Regions from separate parts of the Limosilactobacillus galli genome, predicted to be linked through region 1. Evidence: predicted binding sites of a transcription regulator. Region 1 holds the regulator's gene; the other holds the start of a gene.

Region 1 (10,440 bases):
CCCAACGCTGTGACCAAAGTTGGCCGGGTGGAAACCGCTGATGATTAGCATCAGGATGGTCAGCGTTGGCAGGACAATCTTGAAGACCGAAATCAGGTTGGTAAACCGGGTCATCAGCTTAACGGACCAGAAGTTGATCAGGGTAAAGACCAGCATGAAGAGGACCACCACCCACATTCCGTTGGCCGTGATGTTGCCATCTTTCATGAAATGATGAGTCCAGTTGGCCCAGGACCACGGCCAGGAACTCATGTACTGAACCGAGGCCACCGCCTCCATCGGGACCAGGGTGATCAAGGAGATCCAGTTGGCCCAGGCGGCAATGAAGCCCAACAACTGCCCATGGCTGTACTGGGCATACCGGCTCATGCCCCCGCTCTCGGGAAACATTGCTCCCAGTTCAACATAGGTCAGGGCAATGCTGATGATGATCACGGCCCCGAGAATCCAGGAAATGATGGCGGCCGGACCGGCAACCTTTGCGGCGGTCCCGGCACCAAACAGCCAGCCGGAGCCGATCAAGGAGTTCAGCGCCAGCATGATTCCCGAAAAGAGACTTATCTTCTGTACTTTTAATTTATTCATCGTTACTCCCCTCTGCCAAGGTATTTTAAGTAATACATATTCTACTTTACCACATCGCAGTCGCCGCGCGTTGCTAAAATGATTGGCTGAAAATAATATTCCCCGGGAAATATTTCTCGCCACAAGGGCCAATAGCAAAAAGGGGCTGTGACATAAGTCCCCAAAAATAAGCGGAGTTAGATGAAATCTTCGGATTTCATTTAACTCCGTTTTCCTTTAAAATTAGTAAAGGAAGAAAACCATTCAGAATTTCTTTGGAAATTCCGCATGGTTCTTTTATTTCAAGGGACTTTTGTCACAGCCCTCAATAGCAAAAAAATAACCATGAAGGAAATTCCCTCATGGTTATTTTTTTACTTTAATATATCTCAGTTATTCAGCTGGGCAGATTACATCATGCCGCCCATGCCGGCGCCACCTTGTGGAGCAGCAGGAGCGTTGTTCTTGCTGTCATCTGGCTTGTCAGCAACAACTGCTTCAGTGGTGAGCAGCAGTGCTGATACAGAAGCGGCGTTTTGCAGAGCAGAACGGGTAACCTTGGTTGGGTCAACGATTCCGGCCTTAACCATGTCTTCGAACTTGCCGTCAGCTGCGTTGTAACCAATACCAGGCTTTTCGCTCTTCAATTGGTTAACAATGACGGAGCCTTCAACACCGGCGTTTTCAGCGATTTGACGTACAGGTGCTTCCAGGGCGTCCTTAACGATGTTAACACCAGTAGCTTCGTCGCCAGTAGCTTCAACGTCGTCCAGAGCAGGCAGAACGTTAACTAATGCCGTACCACCACCAGGAACGAATCCTTCTTGGACAGCAGCCCGGGTAGCGTTCAGGGCATCTTCAATCCGGTACTTCTTTTCCTTCATTTCAGTTTCGGTAGCAGCACCAACCCGAACAACGGCAACACCGCCAGAAAGCTTTGCCAGACGTTCTTGGAGCTTCTCCTTGTCAAAGTCAGAAGTTGCCTTGGAGATAGCTTGCTTGATTTGGTCAACCCGTTCAGCAATGGCTTCCTTAGCACCGGCACCGTCAACGATCGTGGTGGAGTCCTTCGTAACCGTTACCTTGTTAGCTTGACCAAGTTGTTCAACCGTAGCATCCTTCAGGTTCATGCCCAGGTCGTCAGAAATGACGGTACCACCAGTCAATACGGCGATGTCTTGGAGTTGAGCCTTACGACGGTCACCGAAGCCAGGGGCCTTAACAGCAACCACGTTGAAGGTACCACGAATCTTGTTCAGAACAAGGGTTGGCAGAGCTTCACCAGTGATGTCATCAGCGATGATCAACAGAGCCCGGCCTTCCTGAACAACACTTTGCAGCAATGGCAGAATGTCTTGGATGTTGCTGATCTTCTTGTCAGTGATCAGGATGTATGGGTTGTCGAGGTCGGCTTCCATCTTGTCGTTGTCAGTTACCATGTATTGTGACATGTAACCACGGTCAAAGCTCATCCCTTCAACAACGTCAACACTAGTGTCAACACCACGGGAGTCTTCCAAAGTGATAACCCCATCGTTGCCAACCTTTTCCATAGCGTCGGCGATCAGCTTACCAACTTCCTTGTTGTCAGCAGAAATGGAAGCAATTTGGGCAATGTCATCCTTGGTCTTAACGTCGTGTGACATCTTCTTCAATGCTTCAACAGCGGCCCGGGTAGCCTTGTCGATCCCACGACGGATACCAACGGGGTTAGCACCGGCAGTAACGTTCTTCATCCCGGCGTTAACAATTGCTTGCGTCAAAACAGTGGCAGTCGTCGTACCGTCACCGGCAATGTCGTTGGTCTTGGAAGCAACTTCGGAAACCAGCTTAGCACCCATGTTTTCAAAGTGGTTTTCCAATTCAATGCTCTTAGCAATCGTAACCCCATCGTTAGTGATGGTTGGGTTGCCGTAGCTTTGTTCAAGGACAACGTTGCGACCCTTAGGACCCATCGTCGTCTTAACAGTGTCAGCTAACTTGTCAACACCACGGAGCATTTCGTTCCGTGCATCTTCAGAAAACTTAATTTCCTTTGCCATTTATTGTCACCTCATTAAATGAAAGTAATGATTTTTAACGTTTGATTTCTTAATTGGTTAAGCTTAGTCGATTACCGCAACTAAGTCCTTTTCGTGGACAACCAGGTACTTTTCACCGTTGTATTCCACTTCGTTGCCGGCGTACTTGTCAAAGAGTACCCGGTCACCTTCCTTAACAGCTGGAGTAAGCTTTTGTCCGTTGTCTAAGGTCCGTCCTTCACCAACAGCAATAACCTTTCCAGTAGTTGGCTTTTCCTTCACATTGGAAGCAAGGACAATCCCACCAACCGTCTTTTCTTCTTCAGTCTCAGCCTTAAGAACAACGCGATCTCCTAATGGTTTTAACACGTTAATCCCTCCATCTTGTTAAAATTAGTTTGTCATTTTAGCACTCAGTGTTCCTAAGTGCTAACCACATTTATTACTATAACATCTTTTTACTGAATTGCAACAAGAAAGTTTGACCAACTTTGACTATTTTTTATTCTTCATTTATTTAAAACGAAAACGAGCCGAAAAGGCATGCGTCTTTCTGGCTCATTTATCATTACTTATTATCTTCTGAGTAGTTCTTGATGAAGTAGATCAAGGTCTGCAGTTCGTTTGTCAGATCAATGTTTTGGACCTGAACATCCTTCGGCACGGACAGCCGCACGGGCGTGAAGTTCAGGATCCCCTTCACACCAGCCTCCACCAGCTGGTCGGTGACCTTCTGGGCCTTGTCACCTGGCACCGTCAGGATAACGACATCGATCTGCTGCTCCTTGAGCTGGGTCGTCATCTCTTCAGCTGGATAGATCGGGATACCGCTTTTGACCGTATTGGCGAATTCCGGCTTCGTGTCGAAGGCCGCACTGATCCGCAGGTTAGTGTCCTGGTGGAAGTTGTAGTTCAAAAGGGCGCTCCCCAGACTACCGACACCGACGAGGGCCACGCTGACCAGGGAGTCCTGGTGCAGGATTCCCTTGAAGAACTTCAAGAGGTTGGCAACATCGTAACCGTAACCCCGCTTCCCTAGTTCACCGAAGTAAGAGAAGTCCCGCCGAATAGTGGCGGAGTCGACCTGGACGGCTTCAGATAATTCCGTGGATGAAACCCGCTGCTTGTTGGCGCTCAGCAGCACCGTCAGGTAACGGTAATAGATTGGCAACCGCCGGGCAGTAGCGCGTGGAATCTTTTTGCTTAGCATACATATTCCTCCTAATATTACTTTAACAATTGCTTGTTTTAACGCTCACGCTTATTATTGAGCAAATTATTAATTTCAATTTTTCAATGCTTGTGAAGTTCACATTACAATATATTCTAGCAACTTTACCTGTTTTTGTGAACCAATATACAATAAAAATCTCATTTTTTATAATTTAACCAAAATCTGCTAAAATGGAAAATGATTTAACAACAATTATCAATGAGGTTTCGTTTATGATACTTTTACAAACCAATGACGTCATGCGCCGTTTTGGGGCTGACGTCTTATTTCACAATATTGATCTCCAGATCCAGGACCACGGACGGACGGCCCTCGTCGGTCGGAACGGGGCCGGGAAGACGACCCTACTGAAGATGATCGCTGGGATCACCCAGCCGGATGAGGGAACCATCAGCAAGGTCAAGGACCTGACCATCGGCTACCTGGCCCAGGATCAGGGGCTTGATAGTCAAAATAACATCTGGGCAGAGCTCGACCTGGTCTTTGCGCCCCTCCACGAGATGGAGAAGGAAATCCACCAGTTAGAGGACCAGCTCGGCGACCTTGATTCAGATAGCGACCAGTACCAGCAAATGCTTAACAAGTATGACCGGCTCCAGGATGAATATAAGAAGCAAGGCGGCTTTGAATACGAATCCCGGATGCGGGGAATCCTGCACGGCTTCGGCTTTGGTGAGGAATACTACGACACCCCCGTCGATGCCCTCTCCGGTGGTCAGAAAACTAAGCTGGCGCTCGCCAAGATCCTTCTGCAGGAACCCAACCTCTTGATCCTAGACGAACCGACCAACCACCTCGACATGAACGTCCTGGCCTGGCTCGAAGACTACCTCAAGAGTTACCGGGGCGCCCTGCTCGTTGTCTCCCACGACCGTTACTTCCTCGACCACGTCGTCAAGGATGTCTATGACCTCGACAACCGGACCCTGACCCACTACACAGGCAACTACACCCAGTTCGTTGCCCACAAGCAGGAACGGCTCAAGGCCGAATGGAAGCACTACGACCAGCAACAGAAGAAGATCGCCAAGCTGGAAGACTTTGTCAACCGTAACATCGTCCGGGCCTCGACGACCAAACGTGCCCAAGCCCGGCGCAAGCAGCTGGAGAAGATGGACCGACTGGAGCGGCCCGAAACCGATGACCGGTCCATCCACTTCCAGTTCCACAGTGACAAGGATAGTGGGACCGAGGTGCTCGACGTGGAAAATGCCAAGGTCGGCTATGACGAACAGGTTCTGGCCGGTCCCCTCTCCTTTACCGTCCGCAAGCCCCAACGGATCGGGATCATCGGACCCAACGGGATTGGGAAGTCGACTCTGCTGAAGTCCCTGCTCCACCAGATTCCCCTGGTCAGTGGGACCGTCAAGTTCGGGGCTAACCTCGAGATCGGTTACTACGATCAGGAGCAGCAACAGCTCCACCCTGAAAAGACCGTCCTCGATGAAGTGTGGGATGACCACCCCGAGGTTCCCGAAAAGGACATCCGGTCCCTGCTCGGCAGTTTCCTCTTCGTCGGCGATGACGTCTACAAGCCCGTTCACGACCTCTCTGGTGGTGAAAAAGCCCGGCTGGAATTAACCAAGCTTTCCTTCAAGCCGATCAACTTCCTGATCTTGGATGAACCGACCAACCACCTTGACATTGACAGCCGGGAAGTCCTGGAAAATGCCATCAACGAGTTCACGGGCACGGTCCTCTTCGTTTCACACGACCGTTACTTCATCAACCAGGTGGCTACCGACGTCCTCGATATGCATAAGGATGGAATTACCCACTACGAAGGAAATTACGATGACTTCCTTGCCGAGCAGACAAAACGCCAGTCCAGCATCCCAAGTGATAATACGGACAAGCAGGCAACGCCTTCGACCGGTAAGCAATCTTACCAGCAGAGCAAAGAACAGCAGAAGGCCCGGCGGAAGCTCCAGCGGCAGGTTGACAAGCTGGAACAGGAGATGAGTGAGCTGGAGGACCAGCAGACCCAGCTCCAGGAAAAGATGAGTCAGCCGGAGATCGCTACCGACATTGGTAAGCTCACCGACCTGCAAAAGGACCTTGATGCTACCAAAGATAAGGCCGAAGAAGTCGAGCTCGCCTGGACTGAGGCTGCTGAAAAGCTTGAGGAATTTGACCAGCAGAACTAACCCGACTGGTGCTTGACAAACAATTCACCGTGAAGTTAAACTTAAGGTATGGTCATAGTAGGTCAGTTCAGAGAACGGGGTCACCGGCTGCAAGCCCCGCCGTAAGACCGAATCCAAGCCAGTTTAACCTAACATCTAAATATAATTGATAAAAAGAGTAAAGCACGTCTTTAAACGAGAATGGTAACGCCGTAACGGGTGTCTCGATTAAAGACGTGCTTTTGTTTAAGGAGGGATCTGCGTTATGGCAGCAAAGAAACAACGAATTGTCGTCAAGGTCGGGACCAGTAGTCTGATCCTCCCCAACGGGCAAACCAACCTGCACGCAATCGATAGGTTGGCATTTACCCTAGCCACGCTTAACCACCAAGGCTACGAGATGGTGCTCGTTTCATCCGGGGCCATGGGGGTCGGCCTGGCGAGTTTAGGGTTGAAGAAACGGCCGAGTGAGATTGCCAAGCAACAGGCACTGGCAGCCATCGGGCAGACCGAACTGATGCGGATCTACTCCCAGCGCTTTCTCGACTACCAGACCAAGGTCGGCCAGCTCCTCTTAACCCGGGACGTCCTGCACTTCCCGGTCAGCCGTCAGCACGTTCTCAACACCATCACCACCCTACTGGCAGATGGCGTTGTCCCGATCATTAACGAAAACGACCCCGTCTCGGTTGACGAATTAGACCACCACACCACCTTCAGTGACAACGATGAGCTATCCGCCCTGGTGGCTACCCGGATCCACGCTGACCTGCTCGTGGTCCTCTCCGACATCGACGCCTTCTATGATAAGGACCCCCACAAGTTCCCGGATGCCCAGCCGATTCGCCGGGTTGCCGAAATGACCCCTGAATTAGAGGCCGCCGCCAGCGGGTCCAGTACCCGTTTCGGTACCGGGGGAATGGTCACCAAGCTCCACGCCGCCACCACGGTGATGAAGGCCCATCAGAAGATGATCCTCTGCAACGGTGCCGACCCCAAGATCATCTTCCGGATCATTAACGGTGAGGAAGTTGGTACCCAGTTTGGTAAGTAATATATAAGGAGGAAACACTATGAATGAAGCATTAATCAAGATCGGTCAACGGGCCCAAACTGCTGCGGACCAGGTTGCCCTACTCGACACCACCACTAAGAATCAGGCGCTGGTCGCCATGGCCGACGCCTTAGAAGCTCACCAGAAAGACATTGTCAACGCCAACAAGGCAGACCTCGCGAATGCGGTGGACATGCCAAAGAAATTCACTGACCGCCTGATGGTCGATCAACAACGAATCACCGACATGGCCAACGGGCTGCGGGCCATTGCTAACCTGGCCGACCCGACCGCCCGGATCGACCGGGGCTGGATCAACGCCGACAGGCTTCAGATCCTGCAACGACGGGTTCCGTTGGGCGTCATCGGCATCATCTTCGAAGCCCGGCCAAACGTCACCGTCGATGCCACTGGCCTGACCTTCAAGAGTGGCAATGCGGTGATCCTCCGCGGGGGGAAGGAAGCCATTCGAACCAACACCACGCTTGCCGACGTCCTGCGGTCCGCACTAGAGGAGCAAGGGCTACCGGCCGATGCCGTTCAACTAATCAGGGACACCAGTCATGAGCTCGCCCAGGAGATGATGAACCTCACGGACTACATCGACGTCCTCATCCCCCGAGGTGGCCAGGGCCTCATCCAACGGGTTGTCAAGACGGCCACCGTCCCGGTAATCGAGACCGGGGCCGGCAATTGCCACGTCTATATTGACAAGGATGCCGACCTCAAGATGGCTACCGACATCACCGTCAACGCCAAGGTCCAGCGGCCGTCCGTCTGCAACGCGGCCGAAAAGCTCCTGATTCATCAGGACGTGGCGGCCAAGTACCTGCCAACCATTGCCCAGGCTCTAATCGATCACGGCGTTCAGCTCCGGGGAGATGACCGGGCCCGAGCAATCGTGCCGCAGATTCAGGCCGCAACCACGGAAGATTGGGATACCGAGTACAACGACCTGATCATGGCGGTCAGGGTGGTTGACTCCCTCGATGATGCCATCCACCACATCAACCATCACAGTACTCACCACTCTGAGGTCATCATCACCGATAACATTGAGCGCGGCCGGGCCTTCCAGCAACGGATCAATTCCGCCTGCGTCTACGTCAACGCCTCCACCCGGTTTACCGATGGCGGGATCTTCGGCTTCGGCGCCGAGATCGGCATCAGCACGCAAAAGCTGCACGCCCGCGGACCGATGGGACTCGATCAGTTGACAACAATTAAGTACGAGATCACCGGTAACGGTCAGGTCCGTCACTAGGATTTATAAACAAGGAGGAAACTAATATGAAAATTACAGTTGTAGGTGTCGGCAGCATGGGCGGCGCTATCATTAAGGGACTTGCTAGCAGCAGTGCTGATGAGGTCAGCGGCCTTAACCCCACCAATCCCCGGGTCAGCAGGCTGGCGGACTACCTCCACTTCAAGCTGTTCAACACGGCTAGTGAGGTCGTTGAATATCAGCCAGATGTTGTAATCCTGACCACCCCGGCCAACATCACCGTGGCGGTTGCCAAGGAACTCGACGGGCTGCAACCGAATACGATCATCATCTCGGCAGCCGCCGGGGTTCGGCAATGCGAGCTCAAGGCGGTCCTACCAAATAATCCGGTGGTGACAATAATTCCCAACACCCCGGTTGCCGTCAACGATGGGACGATTGGCCTGGCCCTCCCCGCCGATGTTACGGGCGCTACCAGAGACAACATCATTTACGTTCTCAACCAGCTTGGCGACATCATCACGGTCAGTGAAGACCAGCTTGACATTGTGGGCGTCATTGGCGGTTGTGGTCCCGCCTTTGTTGATATCTTCATGGATGCCATGAGTGACGCGGCCGTCAAGCACGGTCTCGACCGCCAGACCGCTTACCAACTGATTGCTAGCATGGTCAAGGGAACCGGGGCCCTGGCTTACGACACCGAGAAGAGTCCATCTGCCCTTCGTGACGAGGTAACCTCCCCGGCTGGCACGACGATCAAGGGAGTCGAAGCCCTGGAGAAGCACGGTTTCCGCTTTGGCGTAATCGATGCAGTAAACAAAGCCAACGGCGAAGACTAAATCATATTAAATTATATACCAGAAAGGGTAGCGACACTGTGTTGCTACCCTTTCTTTAACCTATTATGACTTTCTTTACCACCGTAATCGTTAACCCCATGTTATAATTTAAACAGTAAGTAAGCGGATTCAAAATCATTAAGGAGAAGGAAGATGAGAAGAAAAAATCACCGCCGCCGTTGGGGATGGTGGCTAATCGGTACTCTGGCCGTCCTCACCCTGGTCTTGGGAACATGGGGTGTCATGCGATCAAGCACCAACAGTGAAGACGTGGCCGAACCAAAGACCGCCGCTCCCAAGAAAGCCAAGAAGAAAACTACCGATAAGAAAGATAAAAGGAGCGCCGACCGTGCCGAAAAGGCGAATACCAAGTCTGCGGATCCCGGTACGTCGCCAGCAACCAATACCCAAGGGAACCCGGGGACCCCTGCTGATAGTACTGACAATCCGTCAACTGGTTCTATCACCACGACCACTCCTGATCAGGGGACAACGAACGGCAACACTGAGAACCAGGCCGATAATGATTTGTCCTACGATGACCCTGCCAGCACGGCCACCGGAACCACGGTGGGCGCCGAGCTCAATTACCTGGTGGCCAACAAGCTGGCCGGCCAGTACACGGAATACCAGGACGTTGCTGCCTTCAACAGCGGCCTCGCCAGCGTTCAGGCGCGCAATAATCAGCTGATGGCCCAATCAACGACGTGGGCCGACCGCAACCTGGCCACCAAGATCAACGGGACCATTGAGCGGATGCGGGCCGATCCGGAAAATACAAAGAAGCCGTCATGAAATCACCCTATGAAGTGAACCCATGACGGCTTTTTAAGTATCAATTAATTATTCGACTTCCATCCGCTTGAACATCAGGCTCGGTACCGCGTTAAGGTCCCAGCCGCCCCGATCGCCATTCTGGTAGTCAATGTAACCGGCGGCGCCGATCATGGCGGCATTGTCACCACACAACTTCAGTGGCGCCTGAAGCATCCCCACTTCTGGATGGTACTTGGTCATATCGTGGTCCAACCGGGTCCGCAGGCCGTGGTTGGCGGCAACCCCACCAGCCAGAATCAGTTGCTTAACTGGGTAACGATCCAGGGCCCGCATTGTCTTCTCCGCCAGGACGTCAACAACGCTCTGTTGGAAGCTGGCTGCCAGGTCATACTTGTCCAGCTTCTCCCCCCGCTGGTCGGCATTGTGAACAGTGTTGATGAAGGCACTCTTCAGCCCACTAAAACTGAAGTCGTAGTTGGCCTCCTTCTCCATGGCGCGGGGGAACTTAAAGGTATCGTGACCCTTCGCTGCCCACTCGTCGATCGTCTTACCAGCCGGGTAGTTGACCCCTAAAACTCGACCGATCTTGTCGTAGGCTTC
Region 2 (10,440 bases), on a different contig from region 1:
TAGACCCAGGGTCCGCTTACCAAAGGCCTTCACAAAGTTAAGGGCGATCCGCCGACCAAGACCGGTCTTGATGAATCCCCGGGCGATGAAGAAGGCCATCGCGATCATCCAAATAGAAGCATTCCCGAAACCGACGATTGCCTTGTCCATTGGTACCGTCTTGGTAAGAACGGTTAAGGCAAAAGCGACAATTGAAACCCCACCGATTGGCAGCGGCCGGGTAATGCAGGCAATAATGGTCCCCACAAACAGGGCAAACATATGCCAGCCGGCAACTGGAACTGCCGCCGGTTTAATTGGCGTCATCAGCCAGAGAATTAATCCCACTACGACTGGCAAGATGAAGCCACGATAGTTGACGTGTTCTAATTTTTTCATCTTTCAATAATTCCTCTTATGTCTCATCGTTGATAAATAATTGCAAGGCAAGACGGTCGGGAATATGCCGACCAGTTAATGCCAATTACTTTTGCTTACGAACGTACAGGGTGACCTGTTGACCGGCTTGACGGCCAAAAACCACTGTCTCGGCGATGGAGTTACCGCCGACCCGGTTGTTCCCGTGCAGACCACCGGCAACTTCACCGGCAGCGAACAGGCCACGGATTACATCCCCGTTACCATCAAGGACCTGGGTCTTCGGCGTGATGTGAATTCCACCCATCGTGTAGTGGATAGCTGGGGCGATGTGGATGGCGAAGAAGCCTGGCTTTTCGATGCCCCGATCCATCCCGGTCGTCCGGCCGAATTCTTGGTCGTTGTGGCTCTCAACGGCCTCGTTCCAGGTCGTCACTGTCTGAGCCAGCGTCTCTGGGTCCATCTTCAACTTCTTAGCCAGGTCTTCAATGGTGTCACCATGAACAACCAAGCCAACCTTGTCGTAGAACTCGATGGCCTTCGCCCGGTCACGGATTCCTTGGTCAAAGATCAGGTAGGCACTGTGTTCTGGCAGGGCCGTGATGCTGTTGGAAACGATCTTCCGGGTGTTCAGTTCGTTGATGAACCGCTTCCCTTGAGCGTTAACCAGAATAGCCCCTTCACCACGAACGGCTTCACCAATCAGGTAGACGTGCGGGTGATCCTGTTGAACCGTTGGGTGAACCTGAACCAGATTCATCTGCATCAGTTCGGCACCGACGTTTTCCGCTAACTTCAGACCGTCACCGGTTGCTCCCGGTTGGTTCGTGGTCTTGTAGTCCTTGAGGTCGGGACGGAAGCGTTCGATGTACTCCTTGGAGGCACCGAAACCACCGGTAGCCAGGATCACGGCCTTGGCATCGATCGCCTTGATCAGGCCGTTGGCGTTGATCTTAACCCCGTTGATCCGGCCTTCGTCATCTTGAAACAGGCTCGTAACCTTGGTGTCGTTGAATACCGGAATGTCTTCCTTAGCAACAACGTCCAACAGGCTCTTAACCAGAAAGCCGCCAATTGGGGCCATGCTTGCTGGCCGGTGAGTCCGCTTCTTGGACATCCCACCAGTAACAGTGATGTCATCGAGCTTAATCCCGTGGTCAGCCAGCCAGTCAATCGCTGGGGCAGTGTGGTAGACGAAGTAGCCCAGCATGTCCTTATCGTTCAGCCGGCCCCCGTCCTTGTAAGTTTCCCGGTAGAAGTCAGCAACGTTGTCAATAACCCCGTGCTTTAATTGCACGTTGGTCTCAGCGGCGTTCATTCCTGAGGAAGCCCGGTTGGTGTTTCCACCCAACTCTTCTTCCTTTTCAAATACGGCCACCTTTAACCCCAATTCGTGGGCTTGAATGGCGGCGGACAGACCGGTACCACCAGAACCGATGATGACGGCATCGTAACTGTCTTCCAGCTTACTTACGGATAATGGTTGAAATTTTTCTGCCATTATAATGTGCTCCTTTTCGTTTGCTTAACCAGGCAAAGAGGCAGCCGATATGCGCCTGCTCCCGATTACCATTTAATTACTTGTCCTTGCGATCAGCGTTGGTCATCTTCAACATGTCCATCCACTCATCGTATTGTTCTTCAGTGACCTTACCAGACTTAAGAGCAGCTTCCTTCAGCGTGCTGCCAGCCTTATCTGCGGCTTGCGCAATCTTGGCGCTGTCGTGGTAACCAATGTGTGGTGACAATGCCGTAACTGTCATCAGGGAGTTGTCAACCAGTTCTGCCATCCGCTTTTCGTTGACGGTCAGACCCTTGACGCAACGGTCAGTGAAGCCGGTGATCGTCCCCGTCAGCAGGTCGGCGGATTCAAGGAAGGCGTCGATCATGACTGGCTTATAAACGTTCATTTCGAAGTTACCTTGGGATGATGCCATCGTAACGACAGTATCGTTACCGAAGACCCGCAGGGCAGCCATTGTAACGGCTTCTGCTTGGGTTGGGTTAACCTTACCAGGCATGATGGAAGAACCAGGTTCGTTAGCCGGAATGTTCAATTCATCGTAACCAGCCCGCGGACCAGAAGCGAGGAACCGGATGTCCTGGGCAATCTTGAACATATCAGCGGCCAAGGTCTTTAAAGCCCCGTGGACAACGTTTAAGCCGGAGTGGTTAGCCAGGCCGTAGAACTTGTTGCTCTTGGCAGTCAGGTTCAGGCCGTAAACTTCAGAAAGCTTTTCGGCGATTTTTTCTGGCATACCCTCAGCGGCGTTCAGACCGGTACCAACGGCAGTTCCACCGATAGCCAGTTCGTTCAGCGTTGGTTCAAGCGTCTTGATGTAGTTCAGGTCGTGCTCTAAGGCCGCAACGTAGCCAGATACTTCTTGGCCGAACGTCAATGGAACAGCATCTTGCAGGTGGGTCCGGCCGACCTTAACCGTCTTCCAGTACTTGTCCTGCTTGATCTTCAATTCATCAATCAGGTGTTGAACAGCCGGCTTCAGCTTGTTAACAGCTTCCAAAGCAACCACGTTCATGGCTGTTGGGAAGGTATCGTTAGAACTTTGCCCCTTGTTAACATCGTCGTTTGGCAGAATTTCAATGTCCGGGTTGATCTGGTGAGCCTTGTGAGCAACTACTTCGTTAGTGTTCATGTTGGTTTGCGTACCAGAACCGGTTTGGTAAACCTTCAGTGGGAAGTCCTTACGCAGGTCTTCGTCGCTTAAGGCTAGCAGTTCGTCGATGGCCTTAACAATCAGGTTACCCTTTTCATCAGAGATGGCCTTCGTTTCCATGTTGGCTTGGGCGGCGGCCTTCTTGATGTTCAGCAGCGCCCGGATAATTGCTAATGGCATGTATTGGCCAGTTGGGAAGTTGTTGCGACTACGTTCAGTCTGGGGACCCCACAGTGCATCAGCAGGAATCTTAACGGGACCTAACGTGTCTTCTTCAGTACGGTATTCTGTCATTTTTTGACGCCTCCAATGATGTAATCAAAAGTTGCTTTGTTTGTGAAATGTTACACATCATTTACACCACTATCCTAACCCGACAGGCTCAGCATAGTCAAACCTTTAGCATTCCATAAATTTCACTTATATCGAGCGGAATGCAAGCCGTTGTAAAGGCGTTTTCATTTTATTAACGAAATTTTTTCACAAACCGTTGAATAAAAAAATCTCAAGAATTTATTAAATTGGATCCTTGAGATTTAGCGATTTTAAGATCAGAATCACAAACTTTTTAGACTAATTTGCTGATTTTTGCCTAGTCAGTAGGCCCTTAATAGATTAGTACTTTGGTTCCCACTTGGCATCGGCAACAGCCTTTTTAGCGTCAGTCATCGTCGTCAGTCCTTGGTCAATGGCTGATTGAGCGACCCGTTGTGCTACCCGCTGAGAGAATTCAGCCAGCTTGGAAACCGGCGGCAGGACAGCGGCCCCCGGCTGGTCCGGATCAACCAAGCCGCTCAGAGCGTGGGCAGCGGCGGCCAGCATGTTGTCGTTCAATTGCTTGGCCTGAACAGCCAGGGCCCCGAAGCCGACCCCAGGGTAGATCAGGGCGTTGTTGGCCTGCCCGATCTGGTAGGTCACTCCCTGGTAGGTAATGTCAGCAACCGGAATTCCCGTTGCGACCAGGGCCCGGCCGTTGGTCCACTTCAGCAGGTCAGCGGCCTTGGCCTCCGCCAGCTTGGTTGGGTTGGACAGCGGGAAGATCACCGGCCGGTCAGTGTGGGCCGCCATCTCCTTAACGACGGCCTCGTCAAAGGTCCCCGGCTGGGTGGAAGTCCCGATCATCACGGTTGGGTGAACGGCCTTAACCACCGCCAGCAGGTTGGTCAGTTCGTCCGCATTGGCAAATTCGCTCCGCTGGCGGGTGAATGGCTTCTGCTTTTCGGTCAGACCCTCAGTATCGTCGAAGAGCAGGCCCTGCTTGTCGACCAGGTAGAAGTGCTTCTTGGCTTCTTCTGGAGTCAGGCCCTGGCGAACCAATTCGTCATAGAGCATCTTGGCGATCCCCATGCCGGCAGTTCCGGCACCAAAGGTCAGGAAAGTATGGTCGGTCAGCTTTTCCTTGGAGATGTTCATGGCACCCAATACCCCTGCCAGGGCGATGATTCCCGTTCCCTGGATATCATCGTTGAAGGTCAGGATCTTGTCCTGGTACTTGTCGAGGATTCGGGCTGCGGTTCCCCGGCCAAAGTCTTCAAAGTGCAGCAGGCTCTTCGGGTAGAGCTTTTCCACTTCATCCACAAAGCGATCGATAAAGTCAAAGTATTCCTGGCCGGTGATCCGCTGGTGACGTTCCCCGAGGTAGTTCGGGTCATCCAGCAGCTTGGGGTTATCCGTCCCGGCATCGATAGAAACTGGGAGGACCTGGGCTGGGTTAATCCCGGCTGCCGCCGTGTAGACCATCAGCTTCCCAACGGCGATGTCGACCCCGTCAACACCCCAGTCACCGATCCCGAGGATTCCCTGGGCGTCAGTGACCACGATCAGGCGGATGTCCCGGTCACCGCTAACGTTGGCTAGACTCTTCTTGATCCGCTCCGGGTGCTTGACGGAGAGGTAAACGGCATCCTGGGGCCGTTGGTAGCGTTCGTTGTAGTTTTCGATTGATTCGGCAATCACTGGATCATACACGATCGGCATGAATTCCGTGATGTGTTGACCCATCAGGTAGAAGAATAGGGTCCGGTTAGTGTTGAAAACCTCCATCAAGAAGTGGCGCTTCTCGATGTTGCTGGTCTTGGTTTCAAAGAGGGCGTAGGTTTCGGCTGCCTGCTCTTCGATCGTCTTGACGCGTGGCGGGAGTACTCCTGTCAGTCCCAGCCGTTCCCGTTCTTCCTGGGTAAATGCGGTCCCCTTGTTCTTGAAGGGATCATTTAAGATTGCCATTGCCTTATTCATTAATAATCGTCTTCCTTTTCTGTTTGATCTTCCCCATCATAGTGAGCGGATTATGATATAGTCAAATTCATGCTATGATATAAATAAACTTGATGTGCAACGGTCAAATTACTGATATGAAGGGATTCAAATGAAGATTAAAGATTTAGAATATTACCAGCAGCTGATAAAAGATCAAAATTTTTCCAAGGTGGCCCAGCACTTCGGGGTCAGCCAGCCCACCATCACCATGGCCATTCAACGGCTGGAGCAGGATTTCAACACCACCTTTTTTGTCCGTGACCATGTTCACCGGGAGCTACACGTCACCGCCACCGGTCAGCAGTTCGCCAACCACGTCGACCTGATCCTAAATGAGCTCCAGGTCGCCAAGAAGGAGATCGACCGGGCCAACGCCACCAAGATCCGCTTCGGCCTGCCGCCCATCATCGGCAACTACTACTTCCCGCCGCTGACGCCCCGCCTGATGCGCCACCAATTGATGCCCGATCTGGAAACCTACGAGCATGGCTCCCGGGAACTATTGAAGATGCTCCAGCACGGTGATCTCGACATGGCCCTCCTCGGCTCGCTAGCCCCGCTCAAGGAGACGCGGCTGAAGGCCCAGGAGCTGGCCCGCTTCCCCTTCCAGGTCATCGTCGGTACCGATCATCCCCTGGCTAAACAGCGAACAGTGGATTTTACCAGCCTGAAGAATGAACAATTCATCATCCCCGACACTGAATTTTTCCATGACCAGGCCTTCAAGCAGATGTGCCGCCGAGCCCACTTCCGGCCGCACATCCTCTACCGCACCGCCGACATCCACGTCATTAAGGCGATGCTCAGCGAGAACCTCGGGATCACCTTCCTGACGAGTCTCGCCGTGGAAAAGGGGGATAACGTCAAACAGGTCGCCATCAGCGGTCCCGACCAGCCGATTTTCCACCTCTCCGTGGCCATGCGCGAAACCGAGGAACTGACGCCCCGCAAGCAAGAGTTGTGGGACCTGCTCACTAATAATCACTAACACTAGATATAATAAAAGCCGCCGCAAGTTTTCCCCTGCGGCGGCTTAATTTGTTAATAACTACTCAATTGTGACCTTTTCCATCACAACGTCATCCTTCGGCTTATCCATCTGGTCGCGTTCAACCTTGCTGATGGCCTGAACAACGTCCATTCCCTTGATCACCTGGCCAAAGACGGTGTGGCGATGGTCAAGCCATGGGGTCCCGCCGTTCTCCTTGTAGCGGTCAATCACTTCCTGTGGATAACCGACCATCTTCATCTGGTCGATCATTTTGGCTGGAACACGCTCGTTAGAAACGATGAAGAACTGACTGCCGTTGGTGTTGGGACCGGCATTGGCCATTGAGAGGGCCCCGTTGAAGTTGAACAACTGCTCAGAGAATTCATCCTCAAACGGGTGGCCGTAGATACTCTCACCACCACGGCCGGTTCCAGTTGGGTCGCCGCCCTGGATCATGAAGTCCGGAATAACCCGGTGGAAGGTTACGCCATCGTAGTACCCCTTCTTTGCCAACTCAACGAAGTTCTTGACCGTCTTGGTAGCCAGCTTTTCGAAGAACTGCACCTCGATCGTTCCCAGGTTGGTCTTAATGATCGCTTTTGGTCCCTGCGCCTTCGACAGGTCTAATTGTGGATAATCCATTTTCTTCCCTCATTTCAATTGTGATGCCCTCTAGTATATCATCAGCTATTCATCATGGCTAATCCGCAGCACGCAGGCACCCTTGATGTCACCGCGCTTGACATACTTCAACGCCTCGTCGGCCTTTTCAAACGGGTATTCGTGAACCTCGGGACGGATATTCAGCCGGTCGGCCAGGGTCAAGAACTCCTCGCCATCGCGCCGGGTGTTGCTCTCCACGCTGGTAATGGTTTTCTCGTGGAAGAGGTGCTTCTGATAATTCAAAGCGGGAACATCCGTCATATGAATTCCGGCCAGGGCCAGGGTCCCACCTGGAACCAAGCTGGCCATCGCTGGCAGCACAATGTCACCAACTGGGGCAAAGATGATTGAGGAATCCAACGGCACGTCAGAAAGATCATAGGCGCCATGGGCTGAGGCACAACCGAGCTGGAGGGCAAACTTCCGGGCATCGGCACCCCGGGTGAAGACGTGCACTTCGATCCCCTGGGCCATGGCGATCTGGGCCGTGATGTGGGCAGAACCGCCGAAGCCATACAGGCCGAGCCGGCCGCCCGCCGGAACGTTGGCTCGTTCAAAGGCCCGGTAGCCGATGATCCCGGCACAGAGCAACGGAGCGGCCTCCAGGGAGTCAAACTTCTCGGGAATCCGGTAAGCAAAGCCCTCCGGTACCGTTACGTACTCGGCATATCCGCCGTCGTGGTCCCAACCAGTGTAGACGGAATGAGGGCAGAGGTTTTCGTGGCCGGACCGGCAGAACTTGCAGACTCCGCAGGCGTGGCGGAACCACGGAATCCCGATCCGCTCGCCCAGGCTGAAGCGTTGGGTCTCAGGTCCCTGGGCAACCACCTTGCCGACAATCTCGTGCCCCGGGGTGACGTGTTCCTTGTGGACGGGCAGGTCCCCCTCGGTGACGTGGAGGTCAGTATGGCAGACCCCACAGGTCAGAATCTTGACCAGGACCTCACCCCGACCAGGTGTTGGCACCGGCTTTTCCACCATCTTGAGCGGTGCCCGGTCGCCATCGATCGGCCCTGGGGTGGTAACCTCCCAGGCCCGCATTGTCTTCGGTAAATCATCAATTTGCGTTTCCATGTCTATCAGCCTCACTTCATTGAACTTACAGCTTCATTGTAACCCTTTTCGCGAGTTTGTGAAGAAAACGACATTTAACTAACGGTAGTGCTTTTTGAGCTGGTCGGTCCGCTTCAACCAGGCCGCTTGCTCCCCACTAATGCTGAGCGGCCGGTCAACGGTCGGATCGTCCTTGGCAACCTCAGCCAGGCCGGTTGTCCCGCCGATATCGTCAATAATTCCACGGCCGCTGCCGGCAAGCAGCTTGGCCGGGCCCGCCGTCCGCAAGCGGGGTTCGGCGGTAACCGCATCGATCTTGATCTTAAACCGCCAGCTGTCGCCAAAGTCATAGGTTAAGAGGAGCTCGTCGCCGGGCTGGTATTCACCAAGCCAGTGGGCCAGCAGGCTTTCCTGGGCACCAAGGCCGCTGTCGAAGATTGGCAGCTGGTAGTTGTGCTCCTGATCCTGGAGTGCGAAGAGGTGGCTGCCATTCGCGCGGAAGCTGGCCAGGATTTGGTAACAGAGGCTATCCAACCGGGTATCCCCACCGAGGTCAAACTGCCGCCACATGGCTGGCTGGTAGTCCTCCAGGGTGACCGTCAGCCGGTAACGCTGGCGGCTGTGGCGGCGTGCCACTGTGAAGGCATCCCGCTGGTCCTGAACCTGATTCTGAACATTACGCAACAGGCGCTGAAAATAGTAGTCCCGGTCCGTGGTGACCAGGTCATTGGCCCCCTGGCTAATTGCCTGGACAAACTGATCAAAGTCGGCCGCGGAAAAGAGGCGCTGATAGCGCATGAAGCAGCCAAGTTTCCTCAACGCAACGCACTTATCACGCAACTGGGTGGCGGTCAGCCGGGTGGCCGTCGCCTCCTCGTAGTGGATCAGGTAGTTGTAGACCAAGGTAAGGTCGTCGATGATCGTCTTCTCGTAACCATCGCAGAAGCTGAAGTAGTCGTCGGCCACGTCGAGGTCCCGGTCGATCACCTGGTCGCTCTTTCCTCGGTTCTGCAGGTACTGCCGGTAATCATTAAGCAACCGCTCATCAACCGCAACGGCGTTCATCACATCATTCAATGAACTGCTCCGATAGCCATAGCTGCGATTGTGCTCGTTAAAGTGCGGATGAGCAGGCAAAGAGAAGTTCTTCATCACATAGTTTTCAAGGAGCTCGAGAACCGGTACCCCATTATCATCATCCGGATCATACGGTCCCGTCTGACTGGCAAGCTGAAGGGCCAATTCAACGTTACTGGGGTGCGTGTCCCAATCAATGGTGGAATTGGGGCCAGTCAGGGCATTTTGATAGGTCTGCAGGTGCATTGGGGCCATGTCTGCCTGTTGGCTGGTAAAACGCACATCCTGAAACTGCGCGTTACGAACCATCCGAATTTTAGCGTGCGGAATGGGGGCCTGCTCCATCAAACGCAGGAATTCCTGCTTAAAGGCAGTGATGAAAGACCGGGAATCGTTAAAACGCTGGGGATGACGGATAATCACCGGTAACGTCAGCAGGTTATTCATCACAATCATGAAGTCCCCGCTGGTGCGGACCGACCACGCTTCTGGGCTGGTCAGGCTCAGATTGTTGATTATCCGGGGATTAACATGCAGATTCTGGGCCACCGCTTTTTCAACAGTAATAATCAAACTTATCCACTCCTTTCAACAATTTCCTTACTATAATTGTGACAGAGACCGCAGACGAACACAAACCAATATTTACAAACTTAAAGAATTCATTAAAATGAGGGTAATTAGCAATTTTAAGCAAAAGAGGAAACACTGACATGGACCAACAACGATTAGATATTTTCGACTTAAAAAGAATCAAGATCAACAAGAGCAAGGCCGAACTCGAACAAGCCGGCAAGCAACTCCAAAAGGAGGTTTCCAGTGAAGAACTGAGTACCTTCGTCCCGGTTCACCGTGACCCGGTCGCCGCCATTGAACAGACCGAGGCCAAGATGATCCCCGAACTGCTCCCGCTGCGCCACCAACGGATGCTGGCCAGCCGCTTCGCCTTCTTCCGGGGCACGGCCGAACTGATGGAACAGGACCTCAAACACCAGCACCAGAGCAATATGCCCATCGTGATCTGCGGGGACGCCCACGTGAACAACTTTGGCTTCTATGCCTCACCCGAACGGAAGCTGCTCTTCGGCCTCAACGACTTCGACGAGGCCCGGATCGGCAACTGGGAGAGTGACCTCAAGCGTCTCCTCGTCAGCATTGAGCTGGCCGGTGAGGAGAACGGCTTCGATAAGGACGATCTCCACAAGCTTCTTGAGCTGACCACCAAGACCTACCGGCACGCCATTAAGAACGCCAACAAGCTCCCACTCTCGGCGGTCTTCTACTACTCCTTTGAGATCCACGATATGATCGACAACATTCATAAGCTGGGTGATGGCGAGGCACCGGAACAGATGGAAAAGGTCCTGC

Evidence for each region. Region 1 encodes Rex, which represses fermentation and respiration genes when NADH is low (regulators of the CRP and FNR family bind a similar motif). Its sites were predicted from a motif close to TTGTGAANTANTTCACAA; they were not measured.
Region 2: the regulator Rex is predicted to act here: its motif matches at 3,367-3,384, upstream of QOS10_RS06405 (class II fumarate hydratase).

Annotation. Positions count from the first base shown of each region.
Region 1 covers NZ_CANCWK010000014.1:1,206-11,645, forward strand. Annotated here, with positions in the region: gene QOS10_RS04365 (APC family permease) at 1-585, opposite strand, end outside; gene groL (chaperonin GroEL) at 975-2,606, opposite strand; gene groES (co-chaperone GroES) at 2,670-2,954, opposite strand; gene QOS10_RS04380 (redox-sensing transcriptional repressor Rex) at 3,154-3,795, opposite strand; gene QOS10_RS04385 (ABC transporter ATP-binding protein) at 4,032-5,966, shown strand; gene proB (glutamate 5-kinase) at 6,202-6,999, shown strand; gene QOS10_RS04395 (glutamate-5-semialdehyde dehydrogenase) at 7,019-8,263, shown strand; gene proC (pyrroline-5-carboxylate reductase) at 8,290-9,063, shown strand; gene QOS10_RS04405 (hypothetical protein) at 9,217-9,858, shown strand; gene tsaD (tRNA (adenosine(37)-N6)-threonylcarbamoyltransferase complex transferase subunit TsaD) at 9,907-10,440, opposite strand, start outside.
Region 2 covers NZ_CANCWK010000028.1:813-11,252, reverse strand. Annotated here, with positions in the region: gene QOS10_RS06415 (anion permease) at 1-378, opposite strand, end outside; gene QOS10_RS06410 (flavocytochrome c) at 464-1,858, opposite strand; gene QOS10_RS06405 (class II fumarate hydratase) at 1,935-3,326, opposite strand; gene QOS10_RS06400 (malolactic enzyme) at 3,648-5,267, opposite strand; gene QOS10_RS06395 (LysR family transcriptional regulator) at 5,398-6,276, shown strand; gene QOS10_RS06390 (peptidylprolyl isomerase) at 6,337-6,921, opposite strand; gene QOS10_RS06385 (zinc-dependent alcohol dehydrogenase family protein) at 6,967-8,016, opposite strand; gene QOS10_RS06380 (plasmid pRiA4b ORF-3 family protein) at 8,095-9,645, opposite strand; gene QOS10_RS06375 (DUF2252 domain-containing protein) at 9,786-10,440, shown strand, end outside.